Regions from separate parts of the Eisenbergiella sp. OF01-20 genome, predicted to be linked through region 1. Evidence: a T-box and tRNA genes for the amino acid it is inferred to sense, from the RefSeq annotation. Region 1 holds a T-box; the other regions hold tRNA genes.
The links. A T-box is a leader RNA that pairs with one kind of tRNA and senses whether it is charged. The one in region 1 lies ahead of leuS (leucine--tRNA ligase), so its partner is inferred to be a tRNA-Leu.
Positions count from the first base shown of each region.

Region 2: it encodes a tRNA-Leu, which carries the amino acid that the T-box ahead of leuS (leucine--tRNA ligase) is inferred to sense. The anticodon was not compared.
Region 3: it encodes a tRNA-Leu, which carries the amino acid that the T-box ahead of leuS (leucine--tRNA ligase) is inferred to sense. The anticodon was not compared.
Region 4: it encodes a tRNA-Leu, which carries the amino acid that the T-box ahead of leuS (leucine--tRNA ligase) is inferred to sense. The anticodon was not compared.

Region 1 is NZ_QUES01000045.1:37,197-41,383, forward strand. Features, by position in the region: gene DXA36_RS29125 (glycosyltransferase family 2 protein) at 1-215, opposite strand, end outside; gene DXA36_RS29130 (CvpA family protein) at 472-2,103, shown strand; T-box leader at 2,206-2,500, shown strand; gene leuS (leucine--tRNA ligase) at 2,687-4,187, shown strand, end outside.
Region 2 is NZ_QUES01000007.1:2,166-6,352, forward strand. Features, by position in the region: gene DXA36_RS10785 (helix-turn-helix domain-containing protein) at 1-408, opposite strand, end outside; gene DXA36_RS10790 (hypothetical protein) at 554-1,654, opposite strand; tRNA gene DXA36_RS10795 (tRNA-Leu) at 1,952-2,035, opposite strand; gene DXA36_RS10800 (alpha-mannosidase) at 2,269-4,187, shown strand, end outside.
Region 3 is NZ_QUES01000038.1:3,339-7,525, reverse strand. Features, by position in the region: gene DXA36_RS27365 (LysR family transcriptional regulator) at 1-370, shown strand, start outside; gene DXA36_RS33185 (hypothetical protein) at 775-933, shown strand; gene DXA36_RS27360 (hypothetical protein) at 1,108-1,644, shown strand; tRNA gene DXA36_RS27355 (tRNA-Leu) at 1,807-1,889, opposite strand; gene DXA36_RS27350 (diaminopimelate decarboxylase) at 2,016-3,287, opposite strand; gene DXA36_RS27345 (TrmB family transcriptional regulator) at 3,284-4,063, opposite strand; gene DXA36_RS27340 (uracil-DNA glycosylase) at 4,187-4,187, opposite strand, start outside.
Region 4 is NZ_QUES01000009.1:180,706-184,892, forward strand. Features, by position in the region: gene DXA36_RS13255 (inorganic phosphate transporter) at 1-331, shown strand, start outside; gene DXA36_RS13260 (DUF47 domain-containing protein) at 451-1,074, shown strand; gene DXA36_RS13265 (helix-turn-helix domain-containing protein) at 1,117-1,374, opposite strand; gene DXA36_RS13270 (GOLPH3/VPS74 family protein) at 1,508-2,164, opposite strand; tRNA gene DXA36_RS13275 (tRNA-Leu) at 2,529-2,608, shown strand; partial or broken gene DXA36_RS34225 (iron chaperone) at 3,061-3,393, shown strand; gene DXA36_RS34230 (DUF1905 domain-containing protein) at 3,433-3,717, shown strand; gene DXA36_RS13285 (VOC family protein) at 3,739-4,164, shown strand; gene DXA36_RS13290 (hypothetical protein) at 4,164-4,187, shown strand, end outside.

The sequences.
Region 1 (4,187 bases):
GAAACACCGGAATTTTCCTTATGGACAACACGCAGGCGTGGATCCTTTTTTTCATATTTATCAAGGATTATCCCGCTGTGATCCGTACTGCCGTCATCTATGGCAAGAATTTCCAGATGGGAATAGGTCTGCCTGATTACGCTGCAAAGGCATCTTTCCAGCGTTTGTTCCCTGTTATATATGGGAATAATAATGGTAACTAAAGGGTTATTCAATCAGATTATCTGCCTTTCCTTTGTGATTTCATCATGCTTATTTTATCATGCGCATAGGGGAGAAACAAGGAAAAAGTGCCGGTAGGGTGCAGATAAAAAAGAATGGCATCACCCGTGCCGGTCGTTCAGCATTGCTATGGCTGGAATATTGTGGTACAATGAATTAATTTATTAGCAGCCTGTATTCTGCCCGGAAAACAGGCTGACGACAGGATTTGCCGGAAGCTGATGCCGGCAGGGAGGAGTATTATTTTATATGAAAAAAGGTGTATTGTACACGATTTTGGGCGTTTTGGCTGCTGCTGCCGCATTTATTTATTATTACGTAACACTGCCGGCCATTAATATCCATTCCAGCGGCTTCTGGTTTTTTATTATGGCGGCTATCGTTGCCGTAATGATCCTGTATGCCGTACGCAAGGCAGGGAAGGATATGGCGGGAACGGGAGGCGTATCGCTGAAGTTCAGCCTGAAGGAATATAAGCCCCTGAAGTGGATGGGGATTCTGCTTCTGCTTTTGCTTGCTGCTTATTTAATCGGAAGCGTGCTGTCATCCCCGATTATCAATGCCAAGAAATACCAGCAGCTTCTGACTCTGGAGAGCCGGAATTTCACGGATGACATCAAGGAAGTGGATTATCGGACAATCCCTCTTCTGGATAAGGACTCGGCGGCGCTGCTGGGAGACAGGAAGATGGGAAGTCTGGTGGATATGGTTTCCCAGTTTGAGGTGGCGGATGACTATACCCAGCTGAATTATAACGGGGTGCCGGTGAGAGTTACCCCTCTTGTATATGCCAGCCCGATCAAGTGGCTGACCAACCAGAAAAACGGGATTCCTGCGTATATTCGCATTGATATGACCACACAGGATACGGAATGTGTCATGCTGGAGGAAGGGATCAAATATTCCAAATCCGAATATTTCAACCGGAATCTGTACCGGCATCTCCGGTTCCGGTTCCCTACCTATATTTTCGGCGATCAGCTCTTTTTTGAAATAGATGACAATGGCGTTCCCTACTGGGTATGCCCTGTTAAAAAGTTTAATATTGGGCTGTTCGGCGGAGAGACGGTGGGACGTGTTGTGCTCTGTAATGCTGTTACCGGGGAATGTACGGATTATGACATCGAAGATGTTCCGCAGTGGATTGACAAGGTATATTCCGCAGAGATGCTGATGCAGCTGTATGATTACCATGGGATGTACCAGCATGGCTTCTTTAACAGTGTTTTAGGACAGAAGGATTGTCTGGTGACAACCAACGGATATAATTATATCGCTCTGGATGACGATGTTTGGGTATATACGGGAATCACCTCTGTAAACGGGGATCAGTCAAACGTAGGGTTCGTCCTGATGAATCAGAGAACCATGGAAACCCGTTATTATAAGGTGGAAGGAGCAACGGAGATGTCGGCCATGTCCTCTGCGGAAGGACAGGTACAGAATCTGGGGTATAAGGCCTCCTTCCCGCTTTTGTTAAATATTGCGGATGAACCCACCTATTTTATGGCGCTTAAGGATGCCGCAGGCCTGGTAAAGAAATATGCCATGGTAAATGTACAGAAATACCAATGGGTTGCTATCGGCGATACCATCCAGCAATGTGAAAAGAATTACAATGAACTGCTGAGTACCAACGGTATTGTCAGCCAGAATACGGATGCTTACCTGGAGGCTTCCGGCAGAATTGAATCGATATCGCCGGTCGTACTGGAGGGAACTACTCATTATTATATCTGCATTGAAGGAAATGAGAGTATCTTTGATGTGGACTTGTCCGACGAAAAGCTCATTGGAATCGTCCGTTTTAAAGCCGGTGACAGGATTACGCTGAAATATCTGGATGAAGGCGGTTTAAATCCGGTGCGGGAGCTGAATTAGAAGAAGAGGACTATTGACAAAAGCCGGGAAAAAGGATAAAATTATCCCTAGTTTCCGGGAATCCAGCATATTTTCTGTGTTTCCCGGCAGAATAGCAATAAGACAGAGACTTGGAAGAGGAGTAGTAAGGATCCTGTCCTTTATAGAGAGCCGCCGGTTGGTGTAAGGCGGTAAGGATAAGTCCCCAACTCGCCTTGGAGTCCTCCGGGGGATCCCCTTAAGAATAGAAGCAAAGCATTCTATAGAAGCAGAGCTTTCTAAGGAAGTAGTCCGGAGCGGGTATTCCCGTTACAGATATTTAAGTGCGCAGCATAAGGCAGGGAGAGGACTATCGGTCCTGTGCTGAAGGTTGCGAATTAGAGTGGTACCACGGAAAAGAAGCCCTTTCGTCTCTAAGCAGAAGAAAGGGCTTTTTTTGGACATATGGATGGCTCGCGGAGCGTGGCATCCGTTGTGTATTCCCGCAGGTAACGTGCCGGGCGGATGCGATTCCGCTGGCTTCTGCGGACGGACAGCAGAGCGCGGCGTGTCCGTTTACCTGTATAGGTGAAGGATTACGAGCGGCAGCAAAAAGGAGGAAGCTATGGCAGCACCATACAATCACAGAGAGATTGAAGAGAAATGGCGTAAAGAATGGGAAACGAATCCTGTTAACGTCAACGATGGAAAGAAACCCAAGTATTATTGTCTGGATATGTTCCCTTATCCATCAGGAAACGGGCTTCATGTAGGACACTGGAGAGGTTATGTGATTTCCGATGTGTGGAGCCGTTATAAAATGCTTAACGGCGGCCACTACATCATCCATCCCATGGGCTGGGATGCATTTGGCCTTCCCGCAGAAAATTATGCCATTAAGATGGGAGTGCATCCCGCAATTTCCACAGCGGACAACGTGGCAAAGATCAAAAGCCAGATTAAGCAGATCGCTGCTTTGTACGACTGGGATATGGAAGTGAATACTACGGATCCTTCTTTTTATAAGTGGACCCAGTGGATTTTTGTCAAGATGTTCCGGGCCGGGCTTGCTTATGAAAAAGAGATGCCTATTAACTGGTGTCCTTCCTGTAAGACGGGCCTGGCAAACGAGGAAGTGGTTAACGGCAAGTGTGAACGCTGCGGTGCAGATGTTACCAAGAAAAATCTGAAGCAGTGGATGCTGAAAATAACCGCCTATGCGGATCGTCTCCTGAATGATCTGGACAAGCTGGACTGGCCGGAGAAAGTGAAGAAGATGCAGACGGACTGGATCGGAAAATCCTACGGTGCGGAAGTGGATTTCCCGGTGGAAGGCAGAGAAGAAAAGATCACAGTCTATACAACAAGGCCGGATACCCTGCATGGAGCGACTTTTATGGTTCTTGCCCCGGAACATGAGCTGGCAGCCGGACTTGCCACACCGGAAAATCAAAGTGCTGTGGAAAAATATATTTTTGATGCTTCCATGAAGTCCAATGTGGACAGATTGCAGGATAAGGAAAAGACAGGCGTTTTCACCGGCACCTATGCGATTAATCCGTTAAACGGAGCAAAGGTTCCCATCTGGCTTTCTGATTATGTTCTGGCGGATTATGGTACGGGCGCTATCATGTGTGTTCCGGCCCATGATGACAGAGACTTTGAATTTGCTAAAAAGTTTACTATTCCTATCATCCAGGTTATCGCCAAAGATGGTAAGGAAATTGAAAATATGACGGAAGCCTATACGGATGCAAGCGGAACCATGATCAATTCCGGCGAATGGAACGGCATGGAAAGCGCGGTATTGAAGAAGGAAGCGCCGGTTATGATTGAGAAAATGGGAATCGGCCACAAAACGGTAAATTACAAGCTCCGTGACTGGGTATTTTCCCGTCAGCGCTATTGGGGAGAACCCATTCCTATCGTTCATTGTCCGGAGTGCGGCTGTGTGCCGGTGCCGGAGGATCAGCTTCCGCTGCTGCTTCCTGAAGTGGAATCCTATCAGCCTACCGGAACAGGGGAATCTCCGCTTGCTGATATCGACTGGTGGGTGAACACCACCTGTCCTGTGTGCGGCGCTCCTGCCAAGAGAGAGACCAATACTATGCCTCAGTGGGCCGGTT
Region 2 (4,187 bases), on a different contig from region 1:
AGGCAATCCTCTTTCCATTAGTTCAATAGCTTCATTCGTATTTCCTTTCAATGCCAATGTACTTGCCAATCCAAGAATCATACCAGGTTTATTGGGATATATTAGTAATGCATCTCTGTATGTTTTCTCAGCTGAATCATAATCTCCGCATCGTTGATATGCAACAGCCTTTTTATGAATATTGAAACGTGTTTCCTCTGCTCGTATGGTATCCATGCCAATAAGTAAATCGACACTTGTTTCAAATATGTTAGCCAATGCCGGCAAAGAAGTAATATCTGGGTAGGAATCCCCTCGTTCCCATTTTGAAACACTTTGTGCTGTAATCCCTAAATATTCAGCAACATCCTCTTGTGTCAGATTTTTCAACAAACGATACTTTTTTAAATTTTCCGATAAATATAGCATATTGTCCTCCTAATGATTTATTTTAATAACATCATATCATGAGAACATTTATATTCAATGGCGCAGAAGTTGTTCTTAATGCAACTATCTGCCAATCTTATCTCTCTGTAACCAGTAACGACAAGATGAACGATATCCCTTTTACTCATAATTCCATCCTGTCATAGATCATGCCCTTGGTTGTCCATTGCTCGCATATCTGCGACCCCGAAATAATGATTTTATGATCTTCAAACCGCAGGACCGTCGGCAGCCAGTCAACATAGAACTCATTGTATTTTTTCGGTAAGAGCGTTCGATTTTGTCCCGTTGGATCGGTAATGGAAAGGCCATCAACTCGTATTATATAGCCCAATGCCTCATTTTTATAGATACCGCTTTTCGGAAAAGCAATGGGGCCTGGTTTGCGATCGATACCTAAAAAAGAAAGTATCTCATCCTCAAGGAAGGTCCATTTTCCATTAGATATTTCAAGAGATATTTTATTTGTCTTGCATGAATGGAACAACGAATTTGCCATATTGGCATAATCCCGCAGGAACTGCTTAAAACCTTCTGCCCCTTCCGGCTTACCTGAATAGTATGGTTGGTCTTTGTCTCTATGCCATATGTAATCCAAGTATGAAGTACCCCTATCTTTTTCAAGATATTCAATTGTCGCCTCGGTGTTTTCCCTGTAAAAGAAAATCAGACATGGGTTTAAAGGCTGTATAATATCTTCCATTTGGCTGATAAAGCTTTGCAGTTCTTGATAGTTCTTATTTTTAAATAAAAACATGAATATCTGGAACTGGAAGATCGCACTATCTATAATATAGACTTTCTCCTGATCCTCCATCGCTTTTTCAGCAAAATGCATCCATTTTTCCAAAGCAAATTTTTGGTATACTTCAAGAGGAAAATTCCAAACGTCAAACTCTGTCAAAGCCTGGTAAGCCTTCCCTCCGATTATATCTTTATAGTACCATTGTATTTCGGGCAGATGTATCCCCACGGTGCTCTTTCTAAACACTGCTATACGCTTAAGAATAGCAGCTGTTTCCGGGTACCTTTCCGTAAATCTTTCAAATTCGTCATAGGTCATACCAACCTCATCAAAAAATAGTACCGGATGAGGCATGGCTACTTCATGTATCCACTCCGCATTAATTTGATTACGCTCAAGTTGTACCTGTATAAACCGGGAATTTGTAGTTTTACCTGTAGAAGGCATACCCTCCAGCAGGATTAGTTGCGTTCCAATCATCCTTGCTCTCCTCATAAAATACATATAATATCCTGTCCTGGCTGTTTTCTTCAATATGGAAAAAATCTCGTATAAGTAATACCATTGCAGGCTCTTGCTCAGAAGGATTTTCCGACAGTTTCTTAAATCCATTCGTTTCCTTTATATCAAATATCAATAATGGTAACAGGCGCTGCATCTGGGGTCACAATCCATATTCGCGGTACGAGTAATCCAGCTAACCGGTTTACTTTTGCTTTTCCGGATATCAGAAAAGGCTTTTGGATATCTGTTATCCAAAAGCCCTTCTTTATCAAGTGCAGGAAAAGAGACTTGAACTCTCATGGTATTGCTACCACCCGGACCTGAACCGTGCGCGTCTGCCAATTCCGCCATTCCTGCGCGACAAAATGTATTTTATATGATTTGAGAATAAATGTCAATACTTTAAAATAATTTTTTCTGATACTCCCGTTTCCGGGATTTCAAAACAAGGTAAAAAAGAAAGAAAAAAAGCCAAAATAATTGATTGCCAACACCACCGTAACCTGTTATAACAAAAACATACCCTGTCCATTTTTACGGAAAGAGAAGGCGGGGAAAACATAAAACTATTTATGGAAAGGAGCACCCAGATGAACGTGATGCATTCAGAATGGAGCGGACGGTTTAAACACTGGATCCGTACGCTGAAAGATGATTTTTATGAACCCCTGGGAGAATTCCGTTGGGAAGCAGGCAGGACAATGGAGCATCTTAGTCCCGAAGAGGCTGCCGGTATGGCCTTTACACCGGTGCAGCCCGGATTTACATGGGGAAATACCTATGAGTACTGCTGGTTCCGAAGCCGTATTGAGCTGCCCCCGGAAGCGGAGGGAAAACGGATTGTAATGAATCTGAAGCCGGGCGGGGAGTCCACCCTGTTCATAAACGGCCAGTCCTTCGGAACCTACCGTGCGGATTGGGTCAGCGAACCCCATCATTTTATGGAAGATAATACACTGGCCAGAGAAGGAAAAGCCGGAAGCAGCTATGAGGTGCTCATGGAAACCTATGCCGGACATTATTATCCGGAATGTGCCGACGGCGGCTGTGCTACCGGACCGGTCCTTCCCGGAGCGTTTACGGATCCCCTTCCGGAAGGCGCCAGAAGGACTTTGGGCAGCTGTACCTACGGGATCTGGGATGAAGATGCCTATCAGCTGTATATGGACGTGGATACGCTGCATAAGCTTCTGCAGACCCTGGATGAGACTTCCCTTCGTGCTGCCAAGGTTGCAAAGGCTCTGGAGCAATTCACTCTTATCGTGGATTTTGAACAGGAAAAAGAAAAACGATCGGCCGGCTACCGGGCGGCCAGAGAAGCACTTAGGCCTGCCATGGAAGCGGTAAACGGTTCCACCATGCCTGTTTTCTATGCGGTTGGCAACGCTCACCTGGATCTGGCCTGGCTGTGGCCTATGGCGGAAACGCACCGCAAAACAGAAAGGACCTTTGCCGCCCAGCTTCGTCTGCTGGAGGAATATCCGGAATATAAATTTATCCAGAGCCAGCCCGCTTCTTATGAAATGTGCCGGACCTATTATCCGGAGCTGTTTGAACGGATCAAAGAAGCCATCCGGGGCGGCCAGTGGATTGCCGACGGCGCCATGTGGGTGGAGCCGGATACCAATATGACAAGCGGGGAATCCCTTATCCGCCAGCTGGTTCACGGAAAGCGTTATTATAAGGAGGAACTGGGTGTGGACAGCCAGGTACTCTGGCTGCCGGATACCTTCGGCTATACCGCAGCTCTTCCTCAGATTCTCCGTGGCTGCGGGGTAAAATATCTGGTTACCCAGAAAATTTTCTGGTCCTATAATGAGGGAGATCAGTTCCCTTACCACTATTTTACCTGGGAAGGGATGGACGGGTCCCGTGTGGACTCCTTCCTGCCCACAAGTTATACCTACCGCACGGATCCCAAAGAGATCAATGAGGTATGGAAAAACCGCACACAGGTACAGGATCTGGATGCCTTCCTGCTGCCCTTCGGTTACGGGGACGGCGGCGGCGGCCCGTCCAGGGATTACGTGGAATACGCCCTCCGTCAGAAAGACCTGGAAGGCGGCGTAAAGGTGAAAATGGAAGGCCCCAGAGAGTTCTTCGAAGAAATGGAGGAACAGGGCGGCCCTGCGCATACCTATGTAGGCGAGCTGTATTTCAGCGCACACAGAGGGACCTATACCTCCCAGGCCATGGTAAAGAAAAATAACCGCAAGAGTGAGCTTGCCCTGCGGGAAATGGAAATGTGGAGCTGTCTGGCTGAAACGAAGGGATGGGAATACCCTCTTGCCGAAGCGGATGCCCTCTGGAAGAAGCTGCTGCTTCACCAGTTCCATGACATACTGCCCGGATCCTCCATCGCCAGGGTGTACACAGAAGCGGAACAGGCCTTTGAAGAAATTTTCCGCGATACCTCCCGTATCACCGCAGATGCCGCCGACAGCCTGCTTACCGAACAGGGCGGCGACGCTGTTACCGTATTTAATTCCTTAAGCTTTGACAGGAAGGC
Region 3 (4,187 bases), on a different contig from region 1:
TTTATGCAAAGAACGGCTTCTTCTCCGGGAAAAAGGAAGCGCTATCCGTGATGTTCTGGACAGCGCTCTCTATCTTCATGGCTATACTGCCTATCCCCTGTGGACAAGCGTGAATTCCCCGGCACTTATAGAAGCTGCCAGGGCCGGTCTGGGCATTACCATATTGCCGGACATATTGGTAAAAAAAGCTTTGGAAAAGGGGAGTCTGATATCGTTGGAAATCGAAGATCTTTCCCTGGTAAATGAACTGCTTCTGGTTATGCACAGGGATAAATATCTCTCTGCCCCTCTCTCAGAACTTGTGAACCTTTTGGTAACGAATGGCAGCAATTCGGACAAGTCAGAATTATTGCCGCATCCGGACAATTAAATGATATATACTACAAATTTGAACCATACCGGTTTTTTTACATGCTAAAGGGTCCTTAGAGGCCAATCAGCACCGTTTTGACTATCCGGCAGAGCTTACCCTTCAAACACAGGAAGGGAGGTGTCTGCTCATGAAAGAGGAAATCCTTATATCTGTAATAATGGTCTTTGTTCAGTATCTGACTGAAAGGCTGTTGGACTATTTCCTAACTTAATTCCATACAGCCAATCCCCTCCGGGCAGCCGGAGGGGATTCACCAATACTGAGCACTGCACATCTGGGCGATTAGCTTGACTATGAAAATGATTTTGTCTGTTGAAATTAAGATTCCTGCATACGTTTCTTTTCAGACTTATTACATAACTTATTATCACTTGCACATACTATCGAAAAGAGGTGATAGCATGGCATCATATGTATCCCCGGAAGTTCGGGAAAAATTCGAAACACTATCCATTGATTTAAAAAATAATATATTAGAAAGAAATGTTAAAATTAATAATGTTTATGATTTAATCAATGTTCTGGAGAAAATAGTCTCTGAGGAAGATCAATCATTCTGAGCTGAAAATATTGGAAGGTCAGTAAAGTTTTTAAGGAAACAACCGCTCCAGGTGTTGGGGACACCCGGAGCGGTTCCGAATGTCTCTTACTTCATTTTTAGTATTATTCTGTTGTAAATTATCTGTAAATGCCTTATTATGTTTGTATAAAAAATACTTATCAGGGGGAAATCTATGAAAAAGAAATTACTATCTCATGCGCTTGTTATAATTTTAGGAATGCTTTTATGCTCGTGCTCCGGTAATTCCACAGAGAAAATGTTTGGGGTAAAACTTCCGTCAGGAAAAAAATTGGAATTATATATGAGCCGTGAAAAAGCAGAAGACATCATGAGCGATTATGAATATGAATATAATGACTTTTTTCATACATATGATTATGGATTTATAAGCCTGGCTTATACCGAAGGCCTTTTATCATCTATTAAATTTAGTGGAGACTCAGATGTTACACTGCTTAATGGATTAGGCCTTGGCAGCACCGATTATGAAAAGTATGGGTTCGAAATGGATGGGCAGCATTTAGACAGCACCATTAATTATAAACAGACTGGTGATAAATATGAACAAAACGACGATGTTAATATAAGAGATATGGAATTCAAAGACGGAATTCAAGCATACATCAATACTTCTAAAGAGAATAAAGAAATCACTTACATAAACATAAGTGATATATATTCTTCTGTTTTGAATAAATATGATGAGTAAAAGTGTTTGTTTAAACAACCTATGAAACTATTGAAGAGGGGATCGCACCCCTCTTTTATGTTCTGACAAGCTGCCCGGTCCGTAACAAATAGAATCCCAAAAAGTGCAGCACGGAATACAACACAAAAAGAAAAACCCCTGATAAACTCAGAGGTTTCACACTGCCGGCGGCGGGACTTGAACCCGCACGTGGTTGCCCACAACAGATTTTGAGTCTGCCTCGTCTGCCATTCCGACACGCCGGCATTCCAGCTTCCTTGTTTCCAATTCAGCCGAAACTAATAATACCATATCCGGAAGTTTCTGACAAGCTTTTTCCGTTTACTTTTTCAAAAACTTTGTACCGTCTGAACTGTTACGTACCGTCTGACTTAGAAATGAAAGTTATCATATATCTCAAAACAGTCAAATGTTGCAAAATAATCCTTAGGGGTCTCCGCTCTGCGGATTAACTGCACTTCTCCGTTTTCCTTCAGCAAAAGCTCGGCAGATTTAAGCTTACCATTATAATTATACCCCATGGCAAAACCATGGGCCCCGGTATCATGAATGACCAGATAGTCACCCATCTCCACTTCGGGAAGCATTCTGTCAATAGCAAACTTATCATTATTTTCACACAGGGAACCTGTAATATCATACCTGTGATCACAGTCCTGTTTTTCTTTCCCAAGAACCGTAATGTGATGATATGCTCCGTACATTGCAGGCCGCATCAGATTTACGGCACAGGCATCGCAGCCGATATATTCCTTATGCGTATGCTTTTCATGTATGGCCCGGGTAACCAAATGACCATAAGGTGCCATCATAAACCGGCCCAGCTCCGTATAAATAGCCACGTCTCCCATTCCGGCAGGAATCAGAACCTCTTCATATACCGCTCTGACCCCCTCTCCGATTGCCAGTATATCATTCTCCTCCTGGTCAGGCAGATAAGGGATTCCGATACCCCCAGAAAGATTAATAAAGCGGATATCCGCCCCTGTTTCCTTTTTCAGCCGCACTGCCAGCTCAAACATTTCCTTTGCGAGAACAGGGTAATATTCGTTGGTGACTGTATTGCTTGCCAGAAAAGCATGGATTCCAAAATGTTTCACCCCTTTTTCCATCAGGATACGGAAGCCTTCAAACATCTGTTCTGTGGTAAATCCGTACTTGGAATCTCCGGGATTATCCATAATACTATTGCTTATTTTAAATACGCCGCCCGGATTATAGCGGCAGCTAATAGTCTCAGGAAGCTTTCCCACAATATCTTCCAGAAAGGAGATATGTGTGATATCATCCAGATTGATTGTCGCTCCCAGCTTTGCCGCATATGCAAATTCTTCAGCAGGGGTATCGTTGGAAGAAAACATGATATCTTCCCCGCTGATACCCATAGCCTCACTGAGCATCAGTTCCGTCAGCGAAGAACAGTCACAGCCGCAGCCGAATTCTCTCAGTATGTCCATTAAAAAGGGGTTAGGAGTAGCCTTTACCGCAAAAAATTCTTTATAACCTTTATTCCAGGAAAAAGCCTGCTTCAGCTTCCTCGCATTTTCCCGGATTCCTTTTTCGTCATATATATGGAAGGGAGTGGGATACGTTTTCACAATTTCCTCTATTTGTTCTTTGGTCACGAAAGGTATTTTATTCATTCTCTTATGTCTCCTTTTGCTTTCTTTTTCTTACCAGTAAGTTCTATCAGCTTAATCTCATTCCGCATGGCTTCCTTTAAGGCATCTACAAATACCCTTTGGCCGGAATACAGACAGATATCCCTGCTGCTCCCCGTCAATTCGCCTGTCAGGACATACTTAGAATCGGAAATAAGACGGATCTGGTTTTCCTTTCCCTCTGTTTTATAGCAGACTGCAGTTTTCAGCCGTTCCGGAACTTTATCAGTAAGAAGTACCACCTTTATTTTTTTCTGAAGCAGCTGCAATATGTCCTTTTCCATTTCCGCAAGTCTGGTTCCTGATGCGGAAAGATATATCCGCTTTTCCGCCTGCTCCATCATATGATGCATCTTATCGAGAATCTGCTGCTCTCCCTCAATAGTGATGTAACCGTCGCTGGGTTCGTCCGCCGCCGGCATATTTTCTGCCAGCCACTGCCTGGTACTCTCCAGCATACGCAGCTTGTTATCACAAAATTCCTCCACAGAAACGGCCATATACTTACTGCTGCTTCCCTTCATCAAATAAGCGGCACCTTTTTCTGTCAATCCTGCTAAAGCATTATAGACATTTGACCGTGAAATTCCAGTCAGCTTTGCCGCCTCATATCCGGTAAGTGTTCCGTTCCTGTTCAGACACAGGTAAATGGATGCCTCCTGTCTGGTAAGACCGAACATCATCAGCTTTTCAACATAACTCATCTCATCCATAAGCTGCCTCATCTCAAATCCATTAGTAGTTTCATACAGGAACACTATAAACTCTCCTAAATCATTTGTCAAGCCGTAAAAACGGAAATGATAAAAAGCCTCATCAGAATTTTAATCCTGACAAGACTTTTTTATCCTGCAAAAGATTGGTATTGAGCTTCCCGCCTGT
Region 4 (4,187 bases), on a different contig from region 1:
TTGCAGTATGGTAATGGCTCTCGGAACCTCCATTGGAGGCTACCGTATCATCAAAGCCGTGGGTATGGATATGGTCAAGCTGGAAAAATACCAGGGCTTTGCCGCAGATATGGCGGGTGCCGTATGCCTGCTGCTCTCCTCCCTGACCGGAATCCCGGTATCCACCACGCATACAAAAACAACAGCTATCATGGGCGTGGGCGCCTCCCGCAGGCTCTCCGCCGTAAATTGGGGCGTAGTGAAGGAAATGGTTTTGACCTGGGTACTGACCTTCCCGGGCTGCGGCATTATCGGTTATCTTTTCGCAAAATTATTTTTATTCCTCTTCTGAAGTCCCCCATGCCCGGTTCACCGGACAGCATCATGCAGGAAAGCAGCCGGCCGAAAGGCCATCAAGATTATGGAAGCAGACTGCAAATATAATTCAAGCCCTCAAGAAAGGAAACTATCATGGCACGTAAAAAAGAAAATAATTATTTTGAGATGTTTGTAGAAGCGGTTACCTATTCCTGCCAGGCCGCAGATATGCTGAAGGAGGATTTTCTGAATTTTGATCCCGCCCAGCTGGCTGTCCATATCGAATCTCTGCATAATATCGAACATACCGCGGACATTGCCAAGCACGGACTCCTGGAAAAGCTCATGAAGGAATTTATCACCCCCATCGACCGGGAAGATATCCTGGAGCTTTCCAAAGCCCTGGACGATGTGACCGACAGCCTGGAGGATGTCCTTCTTCGGCTGTACATGTTCGGGATCACCTCGTTACGGGAGGATGCCATATCCTTTGTTTCCATCATCAATGACTGCTGCTATTCCCTTAAAAAGCTGATGCTGGAATTTGAGAATTTCCGTAAATCCAAAGTGATTAAGGAAATGATCATCGATATCAACCATCTGGAGGAAACCGGCGACCGCCTGTATACGGAGGCCATGCACCGGCTCTATACGGAACCGGCCGACGCTGTGGAGATCCTTGCCTGGACCACCATCTACAACCGTATGGAAAAATGCTGCGACAAATGTGAAGACGCCGCCGACGTGGTGGAAGCCGTCCTCCTGAAATACAGCTGATCCCCCTGCCCGCAGCATTTATGCAAAACAGAAGGCGCTTTTTTATACACCAAGCGCCTTCTTTATTTCCGGCACAGCCATGCCGTCCTCCCGCATCTGCTTAATTTCCCGGATCCGGGATACCGCTTCCTCCCTCCGGTATCTGCGGGTGAGATTCTCTTCTGCCTGTTCAAAAGGAATCATGCCCTCCTCCGTATAAAATTTAAGCGTGCTGTAACGGGATTCCGTCAGACGAACCAATTCCCCAATGGTAACAAATTCAGCTGTCTGTATTGTTTCCAGACTTCTTTGCCTGCCCATTTTCCTCACCCTGCCTTTTATTTACTGTCTTTTATCTACTGTCTTTTTATTTACAGCCTTTTCTTTGCCGGCTTTCTTCTTTTCATCAGCAGCTTTTATATTTGTTTTCACGTTTCTTTTTTAAACGAAGGAATCAGGTGGCGGCACTTCCCGATATGCTGACCGCTATAATCATTGTCTCCACATACTCCATCATTTTCTTAACCGTGGTTCCCTGCTCCGATTCCCTGACCTCTTTGATCCGCTTCCTCAACTGTTCCGATTCATATTTACTGAAATACTGCTTTAAAAGCCCGCTTGTATCCAAAAGAGCCGTCAAAGCGGCGATATCATCGCTCACCTCGCCCTCCTCCAGAAGTTCCGCCCGGAGCTGCTGGATAACGTTATCCACACATCCCTCCTCCGGATAAAAACGCAGGCTTTCCACCAGTATCCCTTTGCTTTCTTCCTTCGCGCAGCCTTCCTTTACCAACGATCCGCCCACGCTGTATACAAGCTCCTTTATCCTTTTATCCGTAAAAGAAAATGCATAATCAGAGGCTATCGTACTGATTTTTCTGGGTTTCTCCGCCAGATAAGCATAAAAAGGGCGTAAATAGCTTCTCTCTTCTCCGGGTTCCTTCCTTGCTGCAATCTTTTTTCCCTCTTCTTCGCAGCAGCCTGCACCCATCAATTCCAGTAACGCTCCTCCTGTAAGACATACCTGCTGCTCCACCGACCAGGCGGACAGTTTCCCATTTTTATTCAATGCGCATAATAAATACTGCTGTGTTAATCCAAGTTCTTTCATTCTGTCATTTCCTCCTTTAAGAAAAAACAGTACCGTATCGGTTTTGCCGATTGCCGTTTCCTGCATAATGTGTATAGGTTACCACTTATTACTTACTACTTATCACTTGCTACTTACAATATACTCGTTCTCTTCCCTTTTGTCAATAACTATTACGAATAAGCAGGAAAAAAGTCTTACAACAGGAGGACGAATAACAGCCTGTGGGAAAAGCCGGAGGGCAAAACCACGCGGCAGCACCACAGGGGGCGTTAACTGTAACGGTTGATACGCTTTGTCCTGTCTTTTTCCTTCCTGACTATTGACAAGCCAGAAACTGCCACGGTATAATATAGACCGTGACAGCATTCCTATGCTGTGATTTGCGGTTATGGCGGAATTGGCAGACGCGCCAGATTTAGGTTCTGGTGGGAGACCATGCAGGTTCAAGTCCTGTTAACCGCATGAATTTAACACCGAAATGTCCTTACTTAAACATGATTTTGTTTAGAGAAAAAGGAGAGAAGGTGCGTACTATACAACAGCGTACAGAGGGTGTCGCAAAATCATTGAATAGAGATGATTGAGCGGCACCCTCTATTTAAAACCAAAATAATTAACCGCTGATGTTGTTTAACTTATGACATTACATTTACACGTACCTTTATCGCCGAACTTCTGATTCACCCTTGTGGACTTTGCACGGTTTACAGTAGTGTTTCGGGTAAATTCTATGCGTAAATAAAAAGCTTTTTGCCTATAATAAACAATATTGTCTCACTGAGAAAAAGGCAGTTAAACTGATAGAGTGATCTGATATTAAACCAGCGGATTAAAAAAGTGGATTGTATGTACACTTTGGCAAGAGAGGTGTTATTATGTGGAGATGCTCGGAATGTGGCAAAGAGTTCAAGAAGATGAATCAAGACCATTATTGCGGTAAATTAAATACGATTGATGAATATATCGCCGGCCAGCCTGCGGCAGTTCAGCTGATTTTGCATAAAGTGCGTGAAGCCATCCGCGCTACCGCACCAGATGCCGTGGAGAAAATCTCCTGGCAGATGCCTACATTTTGGCAAGGCGAGAACATTATCCACTTTGCGGCGTTTCAAAAGCATATTGGCATCTATCCCGGCGATTTGTCCCTTGCGCCCTTTGAAGAACGCCTGACTGGGTATCACAGGACGAAGGGTGCGGTTCAGTTTCCGTTTGACAAGCCCATTGACTTTGAGCTGATAGCGGACATGGCGCGATGGCGTGTGGCCTGCGTCCAGGAAAAGAATAAGATGAATGATAAAACTTATGAATATGATGCAATCATTGAGTCCACCGATAAATGCGGCGCCTATGTTGTATTTCCATACGATGTCCGTGGGGAATTCGGCAAGGGACGTGTCAAAGTCCATGCAACATTTGACGGCGAGCCTTACGATGGCAGTGTCGTGAACATGGGAGTGAAGAACCCGGACGGCTCTGTCTGCTATATCATCGGTATCCGAAAGGACATCCGGGCAAAAATCGGCAAGCAAATTGGCGATCCGGTGACCGTTAAGATAACGGAGAGGAAATAAAATAAAGAAGGAGAGCTGATAATGATTACACCTTATCTTGTGTTTAACGGTAACTGCAATGACGCGCTGGATTTTTACCGCGCAATATTCCATTGTGGCGAGCCGAAAGTCCTGCCTTATGGAGACTATATGCCGGAGGGTTCCAAGACCCCGCCGGAGCTTATGCGCACCTGGGTGATGCACGCCGAGATGACAATATGTGGTACGAATGTCTGGTTTGCGGATGAAGCAACACCGGTCAAAGAAGGGGGCAACATCAGGCTGACCGCTGCCGTGCCCACGGGCAAGGAGGCAAAGGTTATCTTCGATGCGCTTTGCCAAGGCGGCGAAGTGACACTTCCGTCGACCGAAACGTTCTACAGCGTATTCCATGCCGCCGTAACGGATCAGTTCGGCGTGAATTGGAATGTTGTCGCCGAGGAACAGCCGAAACAGGAGCAAGGCTGATGCCGGCAGGCTTTACTCCTGAC